2 linked regions of the Cupriavidus taiwanensis LMG 19424 genome follow. The main gene of each other region encodes a partner of the protein of the gene in region 2 in a complex. Links are inferred from orthologs where the notes say so. Each region holds a gene or a part of one and is shown on either strand. Other genes may lie near its edges.

The links.
Region 1: the proteins of RALTA_RS05740 (region 2) and accD are in contact, whole or in part, in a solved structure (PDB 8UXZ), measured with the Escherichia coli proteins. The link is inferred for Cupriavidus taiwanensis LMG 19424 from one-to-one orthologs.

The regions. Positions count from the first base shown.
Region 1 is NC_010528.1:2,229,178-2,234,625, reverse strand. What follows is about bases 2,564-5,448. They hold accD (acetyl-CoA carboxylase, carboxyltransferase subunit beta), read left to right. Parts: upstream 2,564-3,512; coding sequence 3,513-4,385; downstream 4,386-5,448. Other genes in these bases: folC (bifunctional tetrahydrofolate synthase/dihydrofolate synthase), read left to right, coding at 4,615-5,448; trpA (tryptophan synthase subunit alpha), read left to right, coding at 2,564-3,332. Also shown: RALTA_RS10260 (phosphoribosylanthranilate isomerase), read left to right, coding at 1-286; trpB (tryptophan synthase subunit beta), read left to right, coding at 411-1,604; RALTA_RS10250 (DNA-methyltransferase), read left to right, coding at 1,604-2,533; more of trpA, read left to right, coding at 2,535-2,563.
Region 2 is NC_010528.1:1,229,485-1,234,385, reverse strand. What follows is about bases 1-2,805. They hold RALTA_RS05740 (acetyl-CoA carboxylase carboxyltransferase subunit alpha), read right to left. Parts: upstream 1,987-2,805; coding sequence 1,015-1,986; downstream 1-1,014. Other genes in these bases: RALTA_RS05735 (DNA-3-methyladenine glycosylase family protein), read right to left, coding at 2,102-2,805; tilS (tRNA lysidine(34) synthetase TilS), read right to left, coding at 1-1,049. Also shown: more of RALTA_RS05735, read right to left, coding at 2,806-2,953; cysS (cysteine--tRNA ligase), read right to left, coding at 2,950-4,338; RALTA_RS05725 (tetratricopeptide repeat protein), read left to right, coding at 4,633-4,901. UniProt on the Escherichia coli protein: Component of the acetyl coenzyme A carboxylase (ACC) complex. First, biotin carboxylase catalyzes the carboxylation of biotin on its carrier protein (BCCP) and then the CO(2) group is transferred by the carboxyltransferase to acetyl-CoA to form malonyl-CoA.

The DNA of each region.
Region 1 (5,448 bases), 1.0 Mb from region 2 along the record:
TGAAGGCTATGGCGGTGGCGGCCACGTCTTCGACTGGACCCTGATTCCTCCGGCATGGCTTCCGCCCAATCCCCCGGTCATGGCAACCGGCAACCCGAACGCAAGCGGCGCTCCTCGCATCGTTTTGAGTGGTGGGTTGAACGCGCAAAACGTCGCTGGCGCGATTGAACGCGTGCGCCCCTACGCCGTCGATGTCAGCAGCGGGGTAGAGGCCGCCAAGGGCGTGAAGGACCACGCCCGCATTGCCGAGTTCGTGCGCGCTGTCCGCAGCGCCAGCGCAGGATGAGCCGGGTCGAAGCCCGATCCCTTCCGCACACCGCGCCCGCCGCTCCTGAGCGGGCATCGCGCACCCAGTCAACCAGGCGAGCCCTGCCGAGCGAGGCAAGGCCGCTGTTCCGAAGAGCCTAGACATGTACGACCTGCCCGATTCCCGTGGCCATTTCGGCCCCTATGGCGGCACCTTCGTTTCCGAGACGCTGGTCCACGCGCTTGATGAGCTGCGCGAAGCCTATGCGCACTACCAGAAGGACCCGGAGTTCGACGCCGAATTCCGCCGCGAGCTGAAGCACTTCGTCGGCCGCCCGTCGCCGATCTATCACGCGCAGCGCTGGAGCGAGACGCTCGGCGGCGCGCAGATCTACTTCAAGCGCGAAGACCTGAACCACACCGGCGCGCACAAGATCAACAATGTCATCGGCCAGGCGCTGCTGGCCAGGCGCATGGGCAAGCCGCGCGTGATCGCCGAGACCGGGGCAGGGCAGCACGGCGTGGCCACCGCCACCATCGCCGCGCGCTTCGGCATGGAGTGCGTGGTCTACATGGGCGCCGAGGACGTCAAGCGCCAGGCCGCCAACGTCTACCGCATGAAGCTGCTGGGCGCGACCGTGGTGCCGGTGGAAAGCGGCTCGCGCACGCTCAAGGACGCGCTCAACGAAGCCATGCGCGACTGGGTCACCAACGTCGAGAACACCTTTTACATCATCGGCACCGTGGCCGGCCCGCACCCGTATCCGATGATGGTGCGCGACTTCCAGTGCGTGATCGGCGAGGAGGCCAAGGTGCAGATGCCCGAGCTGGCCGGGCGCCAGCCGGATGCCGTGATCGCGTGCGTGGGCGGTGGCTCCAATGCCATGGGCATCTTCTATCCGTATATCGAGCACCAGGATGTGCAGCTGATCGGCGTCGAAGCCGCCGGCGACGGGCTGGACACCGGCCGCCACGCGGCGTCGCTGACCGGCGGCACGCCCGGCGTGCTGCACGGCAACCGCACTTACCTGCTGCAGGACGACAACGGCCAGATCATCGAGACGCATTCGGTCTCGGCCGGCCTGGACTACCCCGGCGTCGGCCCCGAGCATGCCTGGCTCAAGGACAGCGGCCGCGCGCAGTACGTGCCGATCACCGACGAGGAAGCGCTCAAGGCCTTCCACGACTGCTGCCGCATCGAGGGCATCATCCCGGCGCTGGAATCGAGCCATGCGATCGCCTACGCCTGCAAGCTGGCGCCGACGCTGCCCAAGGACAAGCTGCTGCTGGTGAACCTGTCCGGCCGCGGTGACAAGGACATGCACACCGTGGCCGAGCGCGCGGGGCTCAAGCTCTGATGCGCGCGCTGCCTCCGACCGGACTTGCCGTGGGCGGCGCCGGCGCGCCGGATGCTGCCGGCGCGCCCGACTCCGCCCAGTTGCGCCTGTTCCAGGAAGACATGTTCGAGGGCATTGCCCGCCTGCCGGACGGCTCGGTCGACCTGATCGTCGCCGATCCGCCGTACGGGCTGGGCAAGGACTACGGCAACGATTCCGACCTGCTGTCGGGCCAGGCCTACCTGGACTGGTCCGAGCGCTGGATGGACGCGGTCGTGCCCAAGCTCGCGCCCAAGGGCACGCTCTACCTGTTCTGCACCTGGCAGTACTCGCCGGAGCTGTTCGTGATGCTCAAGCGGCGCCTCACCATGATCAACGAGATTATCTGGGACCGCCGCGTGCCCAGCATGGGCGGCACCACGCGCAAGTTCTCGTCGGTGCACGACAACATCGGCTTCTTCGCCAGGGCGCGCGACTACTACTTCGATCTCGACCCGGTGCGCATCCCGTACGACCCCGAGACCAAGAAGGCGCGCAGCCGGCCGCGTTTCGAAGGCAAGAAGTGGCTGGAGGTGGGCTACAACCCGAAGGACCTGTGGAGCGTCTCGCGCATCCACCGCCAGGACCCGGAGCGTGCCAACCACCCCACGCAGAAGCCGCTGGAGATCGTCGAGCGCATGGTGCTGTCGAGCTGCCCGCCGGGCGGCCTGGTGCTGGATCCGTTCGCCGGCAGCGGCACCACCGCGGTGGCGTGCCTGCGCCACGGCCGGCGCTTTGCCGGTTTCGAGATCAATCCGGAATATGTGCAGGTGGCGTGCGCGCGCGTGGCCGCGGCTGCGCAAGCCATGCCCGCGATCGAGCCCGACGGTGCCCCCAGTCTGGCCACCCCAACCCTGGCCGCCGCCAACGACGATGTCTCGCCGGCGTCGCGGCCTCACCTGATTCCCTGATATGTCCCGTATCCAGAAGACGTTCGCGGCACTGGCCGCGCAGCAGAAGAAGGGCCTGATTCCGTTCATCACCGCCGGCGATCCGGAGCCCGGCCTGACCGTGGCGCTGATGCACGCGCTGGTGGCCGGCGGCGCCGACGTGATCGAGCTGGGCGTGCCGTTCTCCGACCCGATGGCCGACGGCCCGGTGATCCAGCGCGCCTCCGAGCGTGCGCTGGCGCAGGGCGTGTCGCTCACGCAGGTGCTGCAGTGGGTGCGCGAGTTCCGCCAGACCAATACGGATACGCCGGTGGTGCTGATGGGCTACGCCAACCCGATCGAGCGCATGGGCGAAGCGGCATTCGCCGCGGCCGCGAGCGCCGCCGGCGTCGACGGCGTGCTGGTGGTCGACTATCCGCCCGAGGAGTGCGAGTCGTTCGCCGGGCTGATGCGCGACCATGGCATGGACCCGATCTTCCTGCTGGCGCCCACCTCGACCGATGCGCGCATCGAGGCCGTGGCCAAGGTCGCCAGCGGCTATCTTTACTATGTCTCGCTCAAGGGCGTGACCGGTTCCGCATCGATCGACCTCGACAGCGTGGCGGCGCGCCTGCCGCTGATCAAGCAGCACGCCAACCTGCCGGTAGGGGTGGGCTTCGGCATTCGCGACGCGCAGACCGCGCGCGCGATCGGCAGCGTGGCCGATGCCGTGGTGATCGGCAGCCGGCTGGTGCAGCTGCTGGAAGACACGCCGCGCGAGCAGGCCGTGACGGCGTTGCAATCGTTTATCGCCGAGATTCGCCAGGCGCTGGACGCTTGAAGTGATGCATTGCCCGCTTGAGTGGGTCCGAGAGGTGCAGGATTATGCGCAATTCGCGCGTTGCGCTTCGGGCTCACCGGGCCGTCATGGTAAATTCGCGGGTTGATTCCCTGCCTTCCGCCAGCCGGCGCCCCGATCACGGGCCTGCCGGCGGACCGCAGTCATCCGAAAGGAGCTTTCATGAGCTGGTTGGATAAACTCCTGCCCCCCAAGATTCAACAGACCGACCCCAGCACCCGCAAGGGCATCCCCGAGGGGTTGTGGGTCAAGTGCCCGTCGTGCGAGTCCACCCTGTACCGGACCGACGTCGAGGCCAACCTGCACGTCTGCCCCAAGTGCGACCACCATATGCGCATCAGCGCGCGTGCGCGCCTGGACGCGCTGCTGGACGCCGAAGGCCGCTATGAAATCGGCCAGGAGATCGTGCCGGTCGACGCGCTCAAGTTCAAGGATTCCAAGAAGTACCCGGACCGCATCAAGGCCGCCATGGAAGACACCGGCGAGACCGATGCGATGGTGGTGATGGGCGGTGCCATCCACACCATCCCGGTGGTGGCGAGCTGCTTCGAGTTCGAGTTCATGGGCGGCTCGATGGGCTCGGTGGTGGGCGAGCGCTTCGTGCGCGGCGCGCAGGCCGCGCTGGAGCAGAAGGTGCCCTTCATCTGCTTTACCGCCACCGGCGGCGCGCGCATGCAGGAAAGCCTGCTGTCGCTGCTGCAGATGGCCAAGACCACGGCCATGCTGAACCAGCTGAGCGCGAGCAAGCTGCCGTTCATCAGCGTGCTGACCGACCCGACCATGGGCGGCGTGTCGGCCTCGTTCGCCTTCCTGGGCGACGTGGTGATCGCCGAGCCCAAGGCGCTGATCGGCTTTGCCGGCCCGCGCGTGATCGAGCAGACCGTGCGCGAGAAGCTCCCGGAAGGCTTCCAGCGCTCGGAATTCCTGCTGCAGAAGGGCGCCATCGACATGATCGTCGACCGCCGCAAGATGCGCGCCGAACTGGCGCAGCTGCTGGCACTGCTGCAGAAGCAGCCGGCTGACGCGGTGGCATAACGCCGCCAATATCGCGGTACCGAAGGCGCGGGCGGTTGACGCGCCTTTCGCATTTCTTGTTTGTCGTTCCCGCGCAGGCAGGAACCCAGTGACTTTTCTAAGACGCTGGATTCCCGCCTGCGCGGGAATGACGGTAGAGATTTGCTACGTTTTCTCAGCGCGCTATCCTCACCCTTGACTTTGTGAGGGGCTGACCGAATCTGGTAGCAAACATTTCCTCGTACGCCCAATGCCTGTCTTCCACACGCTCCCCGAATGGCTCGCCCATCTCGAAACCGCCCATCCCGTGGGCATCGACATGGGCCTGACGCGCATCACGCGCGTGAAGGAAGCCCTCGGGCTGCGCATCGACGCCGCGGTCTTTACCGTGGGCGGCACCAACGGCAAGGGCTCGACCTGCGCCATGCTCGAGCGCATCCTGCTGGAAGCCGGCTACAAGGTGGGCTGCCATACCTCGCCGCACCTGATCTCTTTCAACGAGCGCGCGCGCCTGAACGGCGAAATCGCCACCGACGCCCAGCTACTGCCGCACTTCGAAGCGGTCGAGCGCGCGCGCAACAGCTTTGCCGACCCGGTCAGCCTGACGTATTTCGAATTCACCACGCTGGCGATCATCCATTTCTTCGCGGCTTCCGGCCTGGACGCGATCATCCTCGAGGTCGGGCTGGGTGGCCGCCTCGATGCAACCAATGTGATCGATACCGACTGCGCCATCATCACCAGCGTCGACATCGACCATACCCAGTACCTGGGCAACACCCGCGAGGAAATCGGCTTCGAGAAGGCCGGCATCTTCCGTCCGGGCGTGCCGGCGATCTGCGGCGACCCGGTGCCGCCCAAGTCGCTGGTGGCGCACGCCGAGGCGGTCGGCGCCGAGCTGTGGCTGGTGGGGCGCGACTATCATTTCCAGGCCGCCAAGGGCCAGGAGCGCCAGCAATGGGACTGGAGCGGCGGCGGGCGCAAGCTCAACGGGCTGGGCTATCCGGCGCTGCGCGGCGCCAACCAGCTGCTGAATGCATCGGCTGCGCTGGCGGCGCTGCAGGCGCTGCGCGAGCGCCTGCCG
Region 2 (4,901 bases):
CAGGCCAGCACGCGATCACGGAAACGGCGCAGCACCAGGCCCTCATGCGCGATGGCGGGCTCGCCGCCGGCGTGCGCGACCAGTTGCTCGCGCATCGCCGCCAGCCGCGCGGTGGACGGGGCGCGCACGCCGAGGTCGCGCAGCCACAGGCGCAGTACCGCATCGGCCTGCGCGCCAGGCAAGGCGCGCAGGCCGGGGAGGTCGAGCTCAGACAGTGTGTCGGGGTCGCGACCGGCACGCACCAGCGTGGCCAGCGTAGTGGTGGCCAGCTGGTCGATCAGCGCGCCGGCCTGGGCAAAATGCGCGGCCGCCTGCACCACGTTGGCCGCCAGCGCCGGAAACGCCGCCTGCAGCGCCGGCAGTTGCTGGCGCAACGCGTTGCGCGCGTAGCGGCCGTCGGCATTGGACGGGTCGTCGACCCACCGCAGTGCATTGGCGGCGCAGTAATCCTCGATGCCGGCGCGGGGTTCGTCCAGCCATGGACGCAGCAGCATCACGCCGCTGCGCGGATCCAGCGGGCGCATCGCCGGCATGCCCGCCATGCCGGCCACGCCGGCGCCGCGGAACAGCCGCAGCAGCACGGTCTCGACCTGGTCGTCCTGGTGGTGGGCGAACAGCAGCAGGCGCGCGCCGCTGTCGGCGCACATCGCCGCCAGCGCGGCATAGCGCGCGCGGCGCGCGGCCGCCTCGACGCCCTCGCCCGCCGCCGGCCGCACCGACACGCGCCGCACGAAATAGCCCACCTGCCACTGCGCGCACAGCGCGGCGCAGAAGCGGTCCCACTCGTCGGCTTCGGCCTGCAGCCCGTGGTGGACGTGCAGCGCCACCACGCGTGCGCCATCGCCCGCCTGCGCCACGGCGGCGCGCGCGGCGTGCAGCAGCGCGACCGAGTCGCGCCCGCCCGACAGTGCCACCGCGACCGTCGGCGCCGCCGCGGCGGCGGCGCCAGAAACAACAAAGGCCGCACCGGCCTGCAGGGCCTGTGCGACCTTGTCGGTCAGCCGGGCGGACGGGTCAGTCCTGGGCGCCGGTTTCCTTGAACTTGCCATAGGCCAGCAGGCGCTCGTAGCGGCGCGCCTGCAACTCCTTCACGCTCATGCCCTGGAACTGGCGCAGCGACTCGGCCAGCGAGCGCTTGAGCAGCGCCGCCATGCCCTTGTAGTCGCGGTGCGCGCCGCCCAGCGGCTCGCTCACGATCTTGTCGATCAGGCCCAGCGCCTTCAGGCGATGCGCCGTCAGGCCCAGCGCCTCGGCGGCTTCGGGCGCCTTCTCGGCGGTCTTCCACAGGATCGAGGCACAGCCTTCGGGCGAGATCACCGCGTAGGTGGCGAACTGCAGCATCTGCACCACGTCGCCGACGGCAATCGCCAGCGCGCCGCCCGAACCGCCCTCGCCGATGATGGTGGCGATCAGCGGCACCCTCAGGCCGGCCATCACATACAGGTTGTGGCCGATGGCCTCGGACTGGCCGCGCTCTTCGGCGTCGATGCCCGGGAACGCGCCCGGGGTGTCGACGAAGGTGAAGATCGGCAGCCCGAACTTGTCGGCCAGCTCCATCAGGCGCTTGGCCTTGCGGTAGCCCTCGGGCTTGGGCATGCCGAAATTGCGCATGGCGCGCTCTTTCGTGTCGCGGCCCTTCTGGTGGCCGATCACCATGCACGACTGGCCATTGAAGCGCGCCAGGCCGCCGATGATCGACAGGTCGTCGGCAAAGGTGCGGTCGCCGTGCAGTTCGTGGAAATCGGTAAAGATCTCGCGCACGTAGTCCAGCGTGTAGGGGCGCTGGGGGTGGCGGGCGATTTGCGCAACCTGCCACGGGGTCAGGTTGGCATAGATGTCTTTGGTCAGCTGCTGGCTCTTGCCGGCCAGCCGCGAAATCTCTTCGGAAATGTCGACAGCCGAATCGTCCTGCACGAAGCGCAGTTCTTCGATCTTTGCCTCGAGTTCGGCAATGGGCTGCTCAAAATCCAGGAAGGTGGTTTTCATAAAATCACACGTACCTGTCTGTGAAGGGGCGCATTCTACCGGAAATTGGCCGCTATCTTAGCGCCTGCCAGATAGCCTGCAATGCACCCGAAGTTAATTTTTATTGCCGTGATGCCTAATACGTCACTGGCAACGGGTCGAGGCTGCGCCACATATACCAGGTGGCCACGGTACGCCACGGTTCCCAATTGGCCGCCACCTCGCGCGCCTCGCTGCGCGTGACCGGCTCGCCGCTGAAGTAATTGGCCGAGATCGCGTTGATCAGGCCCACGTCATCGAGCGGCAGCACATTGGGCCGCATCAGGTTGAACATCAGGAACATCTCGGCGGTCCAGCGGCCGATGCCGCGGATCTGGGTCAGCTCGGCGATGACGGCCTCGTCGTCCATCTGCGCCCACTGCGCGACATGGACCGTGCCGGCCTTGAAGTGCGCGGCCAGGTCGATCAGGTATTCCGCCTTACGCTTGGACACGCCGCAGCCCGCCAGCTTCTCGGGGCCGGCGCGCAGGAACTGCGCCGGCGCCAGCCGGGGGCAGACCGCGTGCAGGCGCTCCCATACCGACTGCGCCGCCTTGACCGAGATCTGCTGGCCCACCACCGCGCGCGCCAGCGTGACGAACGGGTCGCCGCGCGAGACCAGGTGCGCGGGGCCATAGGTCGGGATCATCTTGCGCAGGATGCGGTCGCGCTTCATCAGGTCGGCGCACGCCTCGTCCCAGTACGCCGGGCGCACGGCATCGGCGACGGTCTCGACCGGCAGCGGCACCGCCTCGGCTTCCGGCAGCACGGCCTTGGCGTTGCGCGCGGCCCTGGCAGCAGGCCGCGTCGTGTCCTTGCTGGTGTCCTTGCCGTCGGGCAGCGGCGCCTCCCTGGCGCCGGCCTTGCCCGGGCGCGGGCCGGCCGCCTTCGCCCGGCCCGCGGTGGCGGGCGGCGTGGCGGTAGCGGGCTTGCGCGCGGCAGCGTTCAAGCACGCCTCCACTCGGTGGCACCGCCCGGCTTGTCTTCCAGCACGATGCCCGCTTCCAGCAGCTGGGCGCGGATCCGGTCCGCCTCGGCGAAGTTGCGCTCGGCCTTGGCGGCCTTGCGCGCCGCGATCAGCTTCTCGATCTCGTCCGGCGACGGGCCGTCGGCGGACTTGCCGCCCTGCAGGAAGGTATGCGGGTCACGCTCGAGCAAGCCCAGCGTGCCGGCCAGCCCCTTGAGCTGGCGCGCGGCCGCGGTCGAGCCGGTGCGGTTGATCTCGCTGGCCAGGTCGAACAGCACCGACATCGCGATCGGCGTGTTGAAGTCGTCGCCCATGGCCTCGGCAAAGCGCTTCGCGTGCGGCTCGTCCCAGTCCACCGCGCAGCCGCCCGGCTGGCTGTCCTTCAGCGCCGTGTACAGGCGCGTCAGCGCGTGGCGCGCATCGTCCAGGTGGGCGTCGCTGTAGTTCAGCGGGCTGCGGTAGTGCGCGCGCAGGATGAAGAAGCGCACGACCTCGGCGTCGTACGCCTTCAGCACCTCGCGGATGGTGAAAAAATTGCCAAGCGACTTGGACATTTTCTCGTCGTTGATGCGCACGAAGCCGTTGTGCATCCACAGGTTGACGAAGGGCTTGCCGCTGGCGCCTTCGGACTGCGCGATCTCGTTCTCGTGGTGCGGGAACTGCAGGTCCGCCCCGCCGCCATGGATGTCGAAATGCTCGCCCAGCAGCGCGCAGCTCATCGCGGAGCATTCAATGTGCCAGCCGGGGCGGCCGGCGCCCCACTTCGAGTCCCACTTGCTCTCGGGCGGCTCGCTGGCCTTGGCGGATTTCCACAGCACGAAGTCGAGCGGGTCCTGCTTGGCATCGTTGGCGCTGACGCGCTCGCCGGCGCGCAGGTCTTCGAGCGACTTGCCGGACAGCTTGCCGTAGCCGTCGAACTTGCGCACCGAGTAGTTCACGTCGCCGTCGCTGGCCTGGTAGGCCAGGCCCTTGGCCTCGAGCTTGCCGATCATGTCGAGCATCTGCGGCACGTAGTCGGTGGCGCGCGGCTCGTGGTCGGGACGGATCACGCCCAGTGCCGCGGCATCCTCGTGCATGTACTGGATGAAGCGCGTGGTCAGCTCGCCGATGGTCTCACCGTTCTCTACCGCGCGGCGGATGATCTTGTCGTCGATGTCGGTGATGTTCTGCACATACGTCACCTCGTAGCCGGCGGCGCGCAACCACCGGTGCACCATGTCGAACACCACCATCACGCGCGCGTGGCCGACGTGGCAGTAGTCGTACACGGTCATGCCGCACACATACATGCGGACCTTGCCGGGTTCGATTGGCACGAATGGCTGTTTCTCACGCGCGAGCGTGTTGTAGATGTTCAGGGGCTGCATGAAACGAAGTGAGTGGTGAGAGGAGTCTGCCGGGTTCGCCCGGCAGGCAACGCGGGCCATGGCCGCCGGCGCGCACGCCGCCACTGGCGCAATGCCGTCGCGCCCCATATCTTACCGGAAGGCAGTGCGCGAGTCGGCGACGCGGCCCGGCGCGCCGGCGCGCATGGAAGCCGCGCATGGAGCCCGCGCATGGAGCCCGCGCATGGCCCCGCACACCTGGCCGCCGCGGCACCGCCTTCGTGCCGCACTTGCCGCTTTGCTAGAATGCCGCGGAGTATAACGGACCCGTCCTCAATGAGCCTGCCGCTGCCCTCCCCGTTTTTTGCTGTCCACGCCGCCACCGCTGCACGCATGCGCCGGCGCGGATCTCGCACCGTCGTGCCGCTGCTGGCGCTGGCCGCGGCGCTGGCAGGCCCCGCGTCCGCGCAGAACGGCCCGCTGTCGCTGGCGGTGCCGACCTCGCCGGTCGGCGGCATCCAGTCGACCGACCCGGGCATGGGCGAGGCCCAGCAAGCCGCCAATGCGCGCCGCTACGAGGACGCCATCAAGGGCTTCGACCGCGT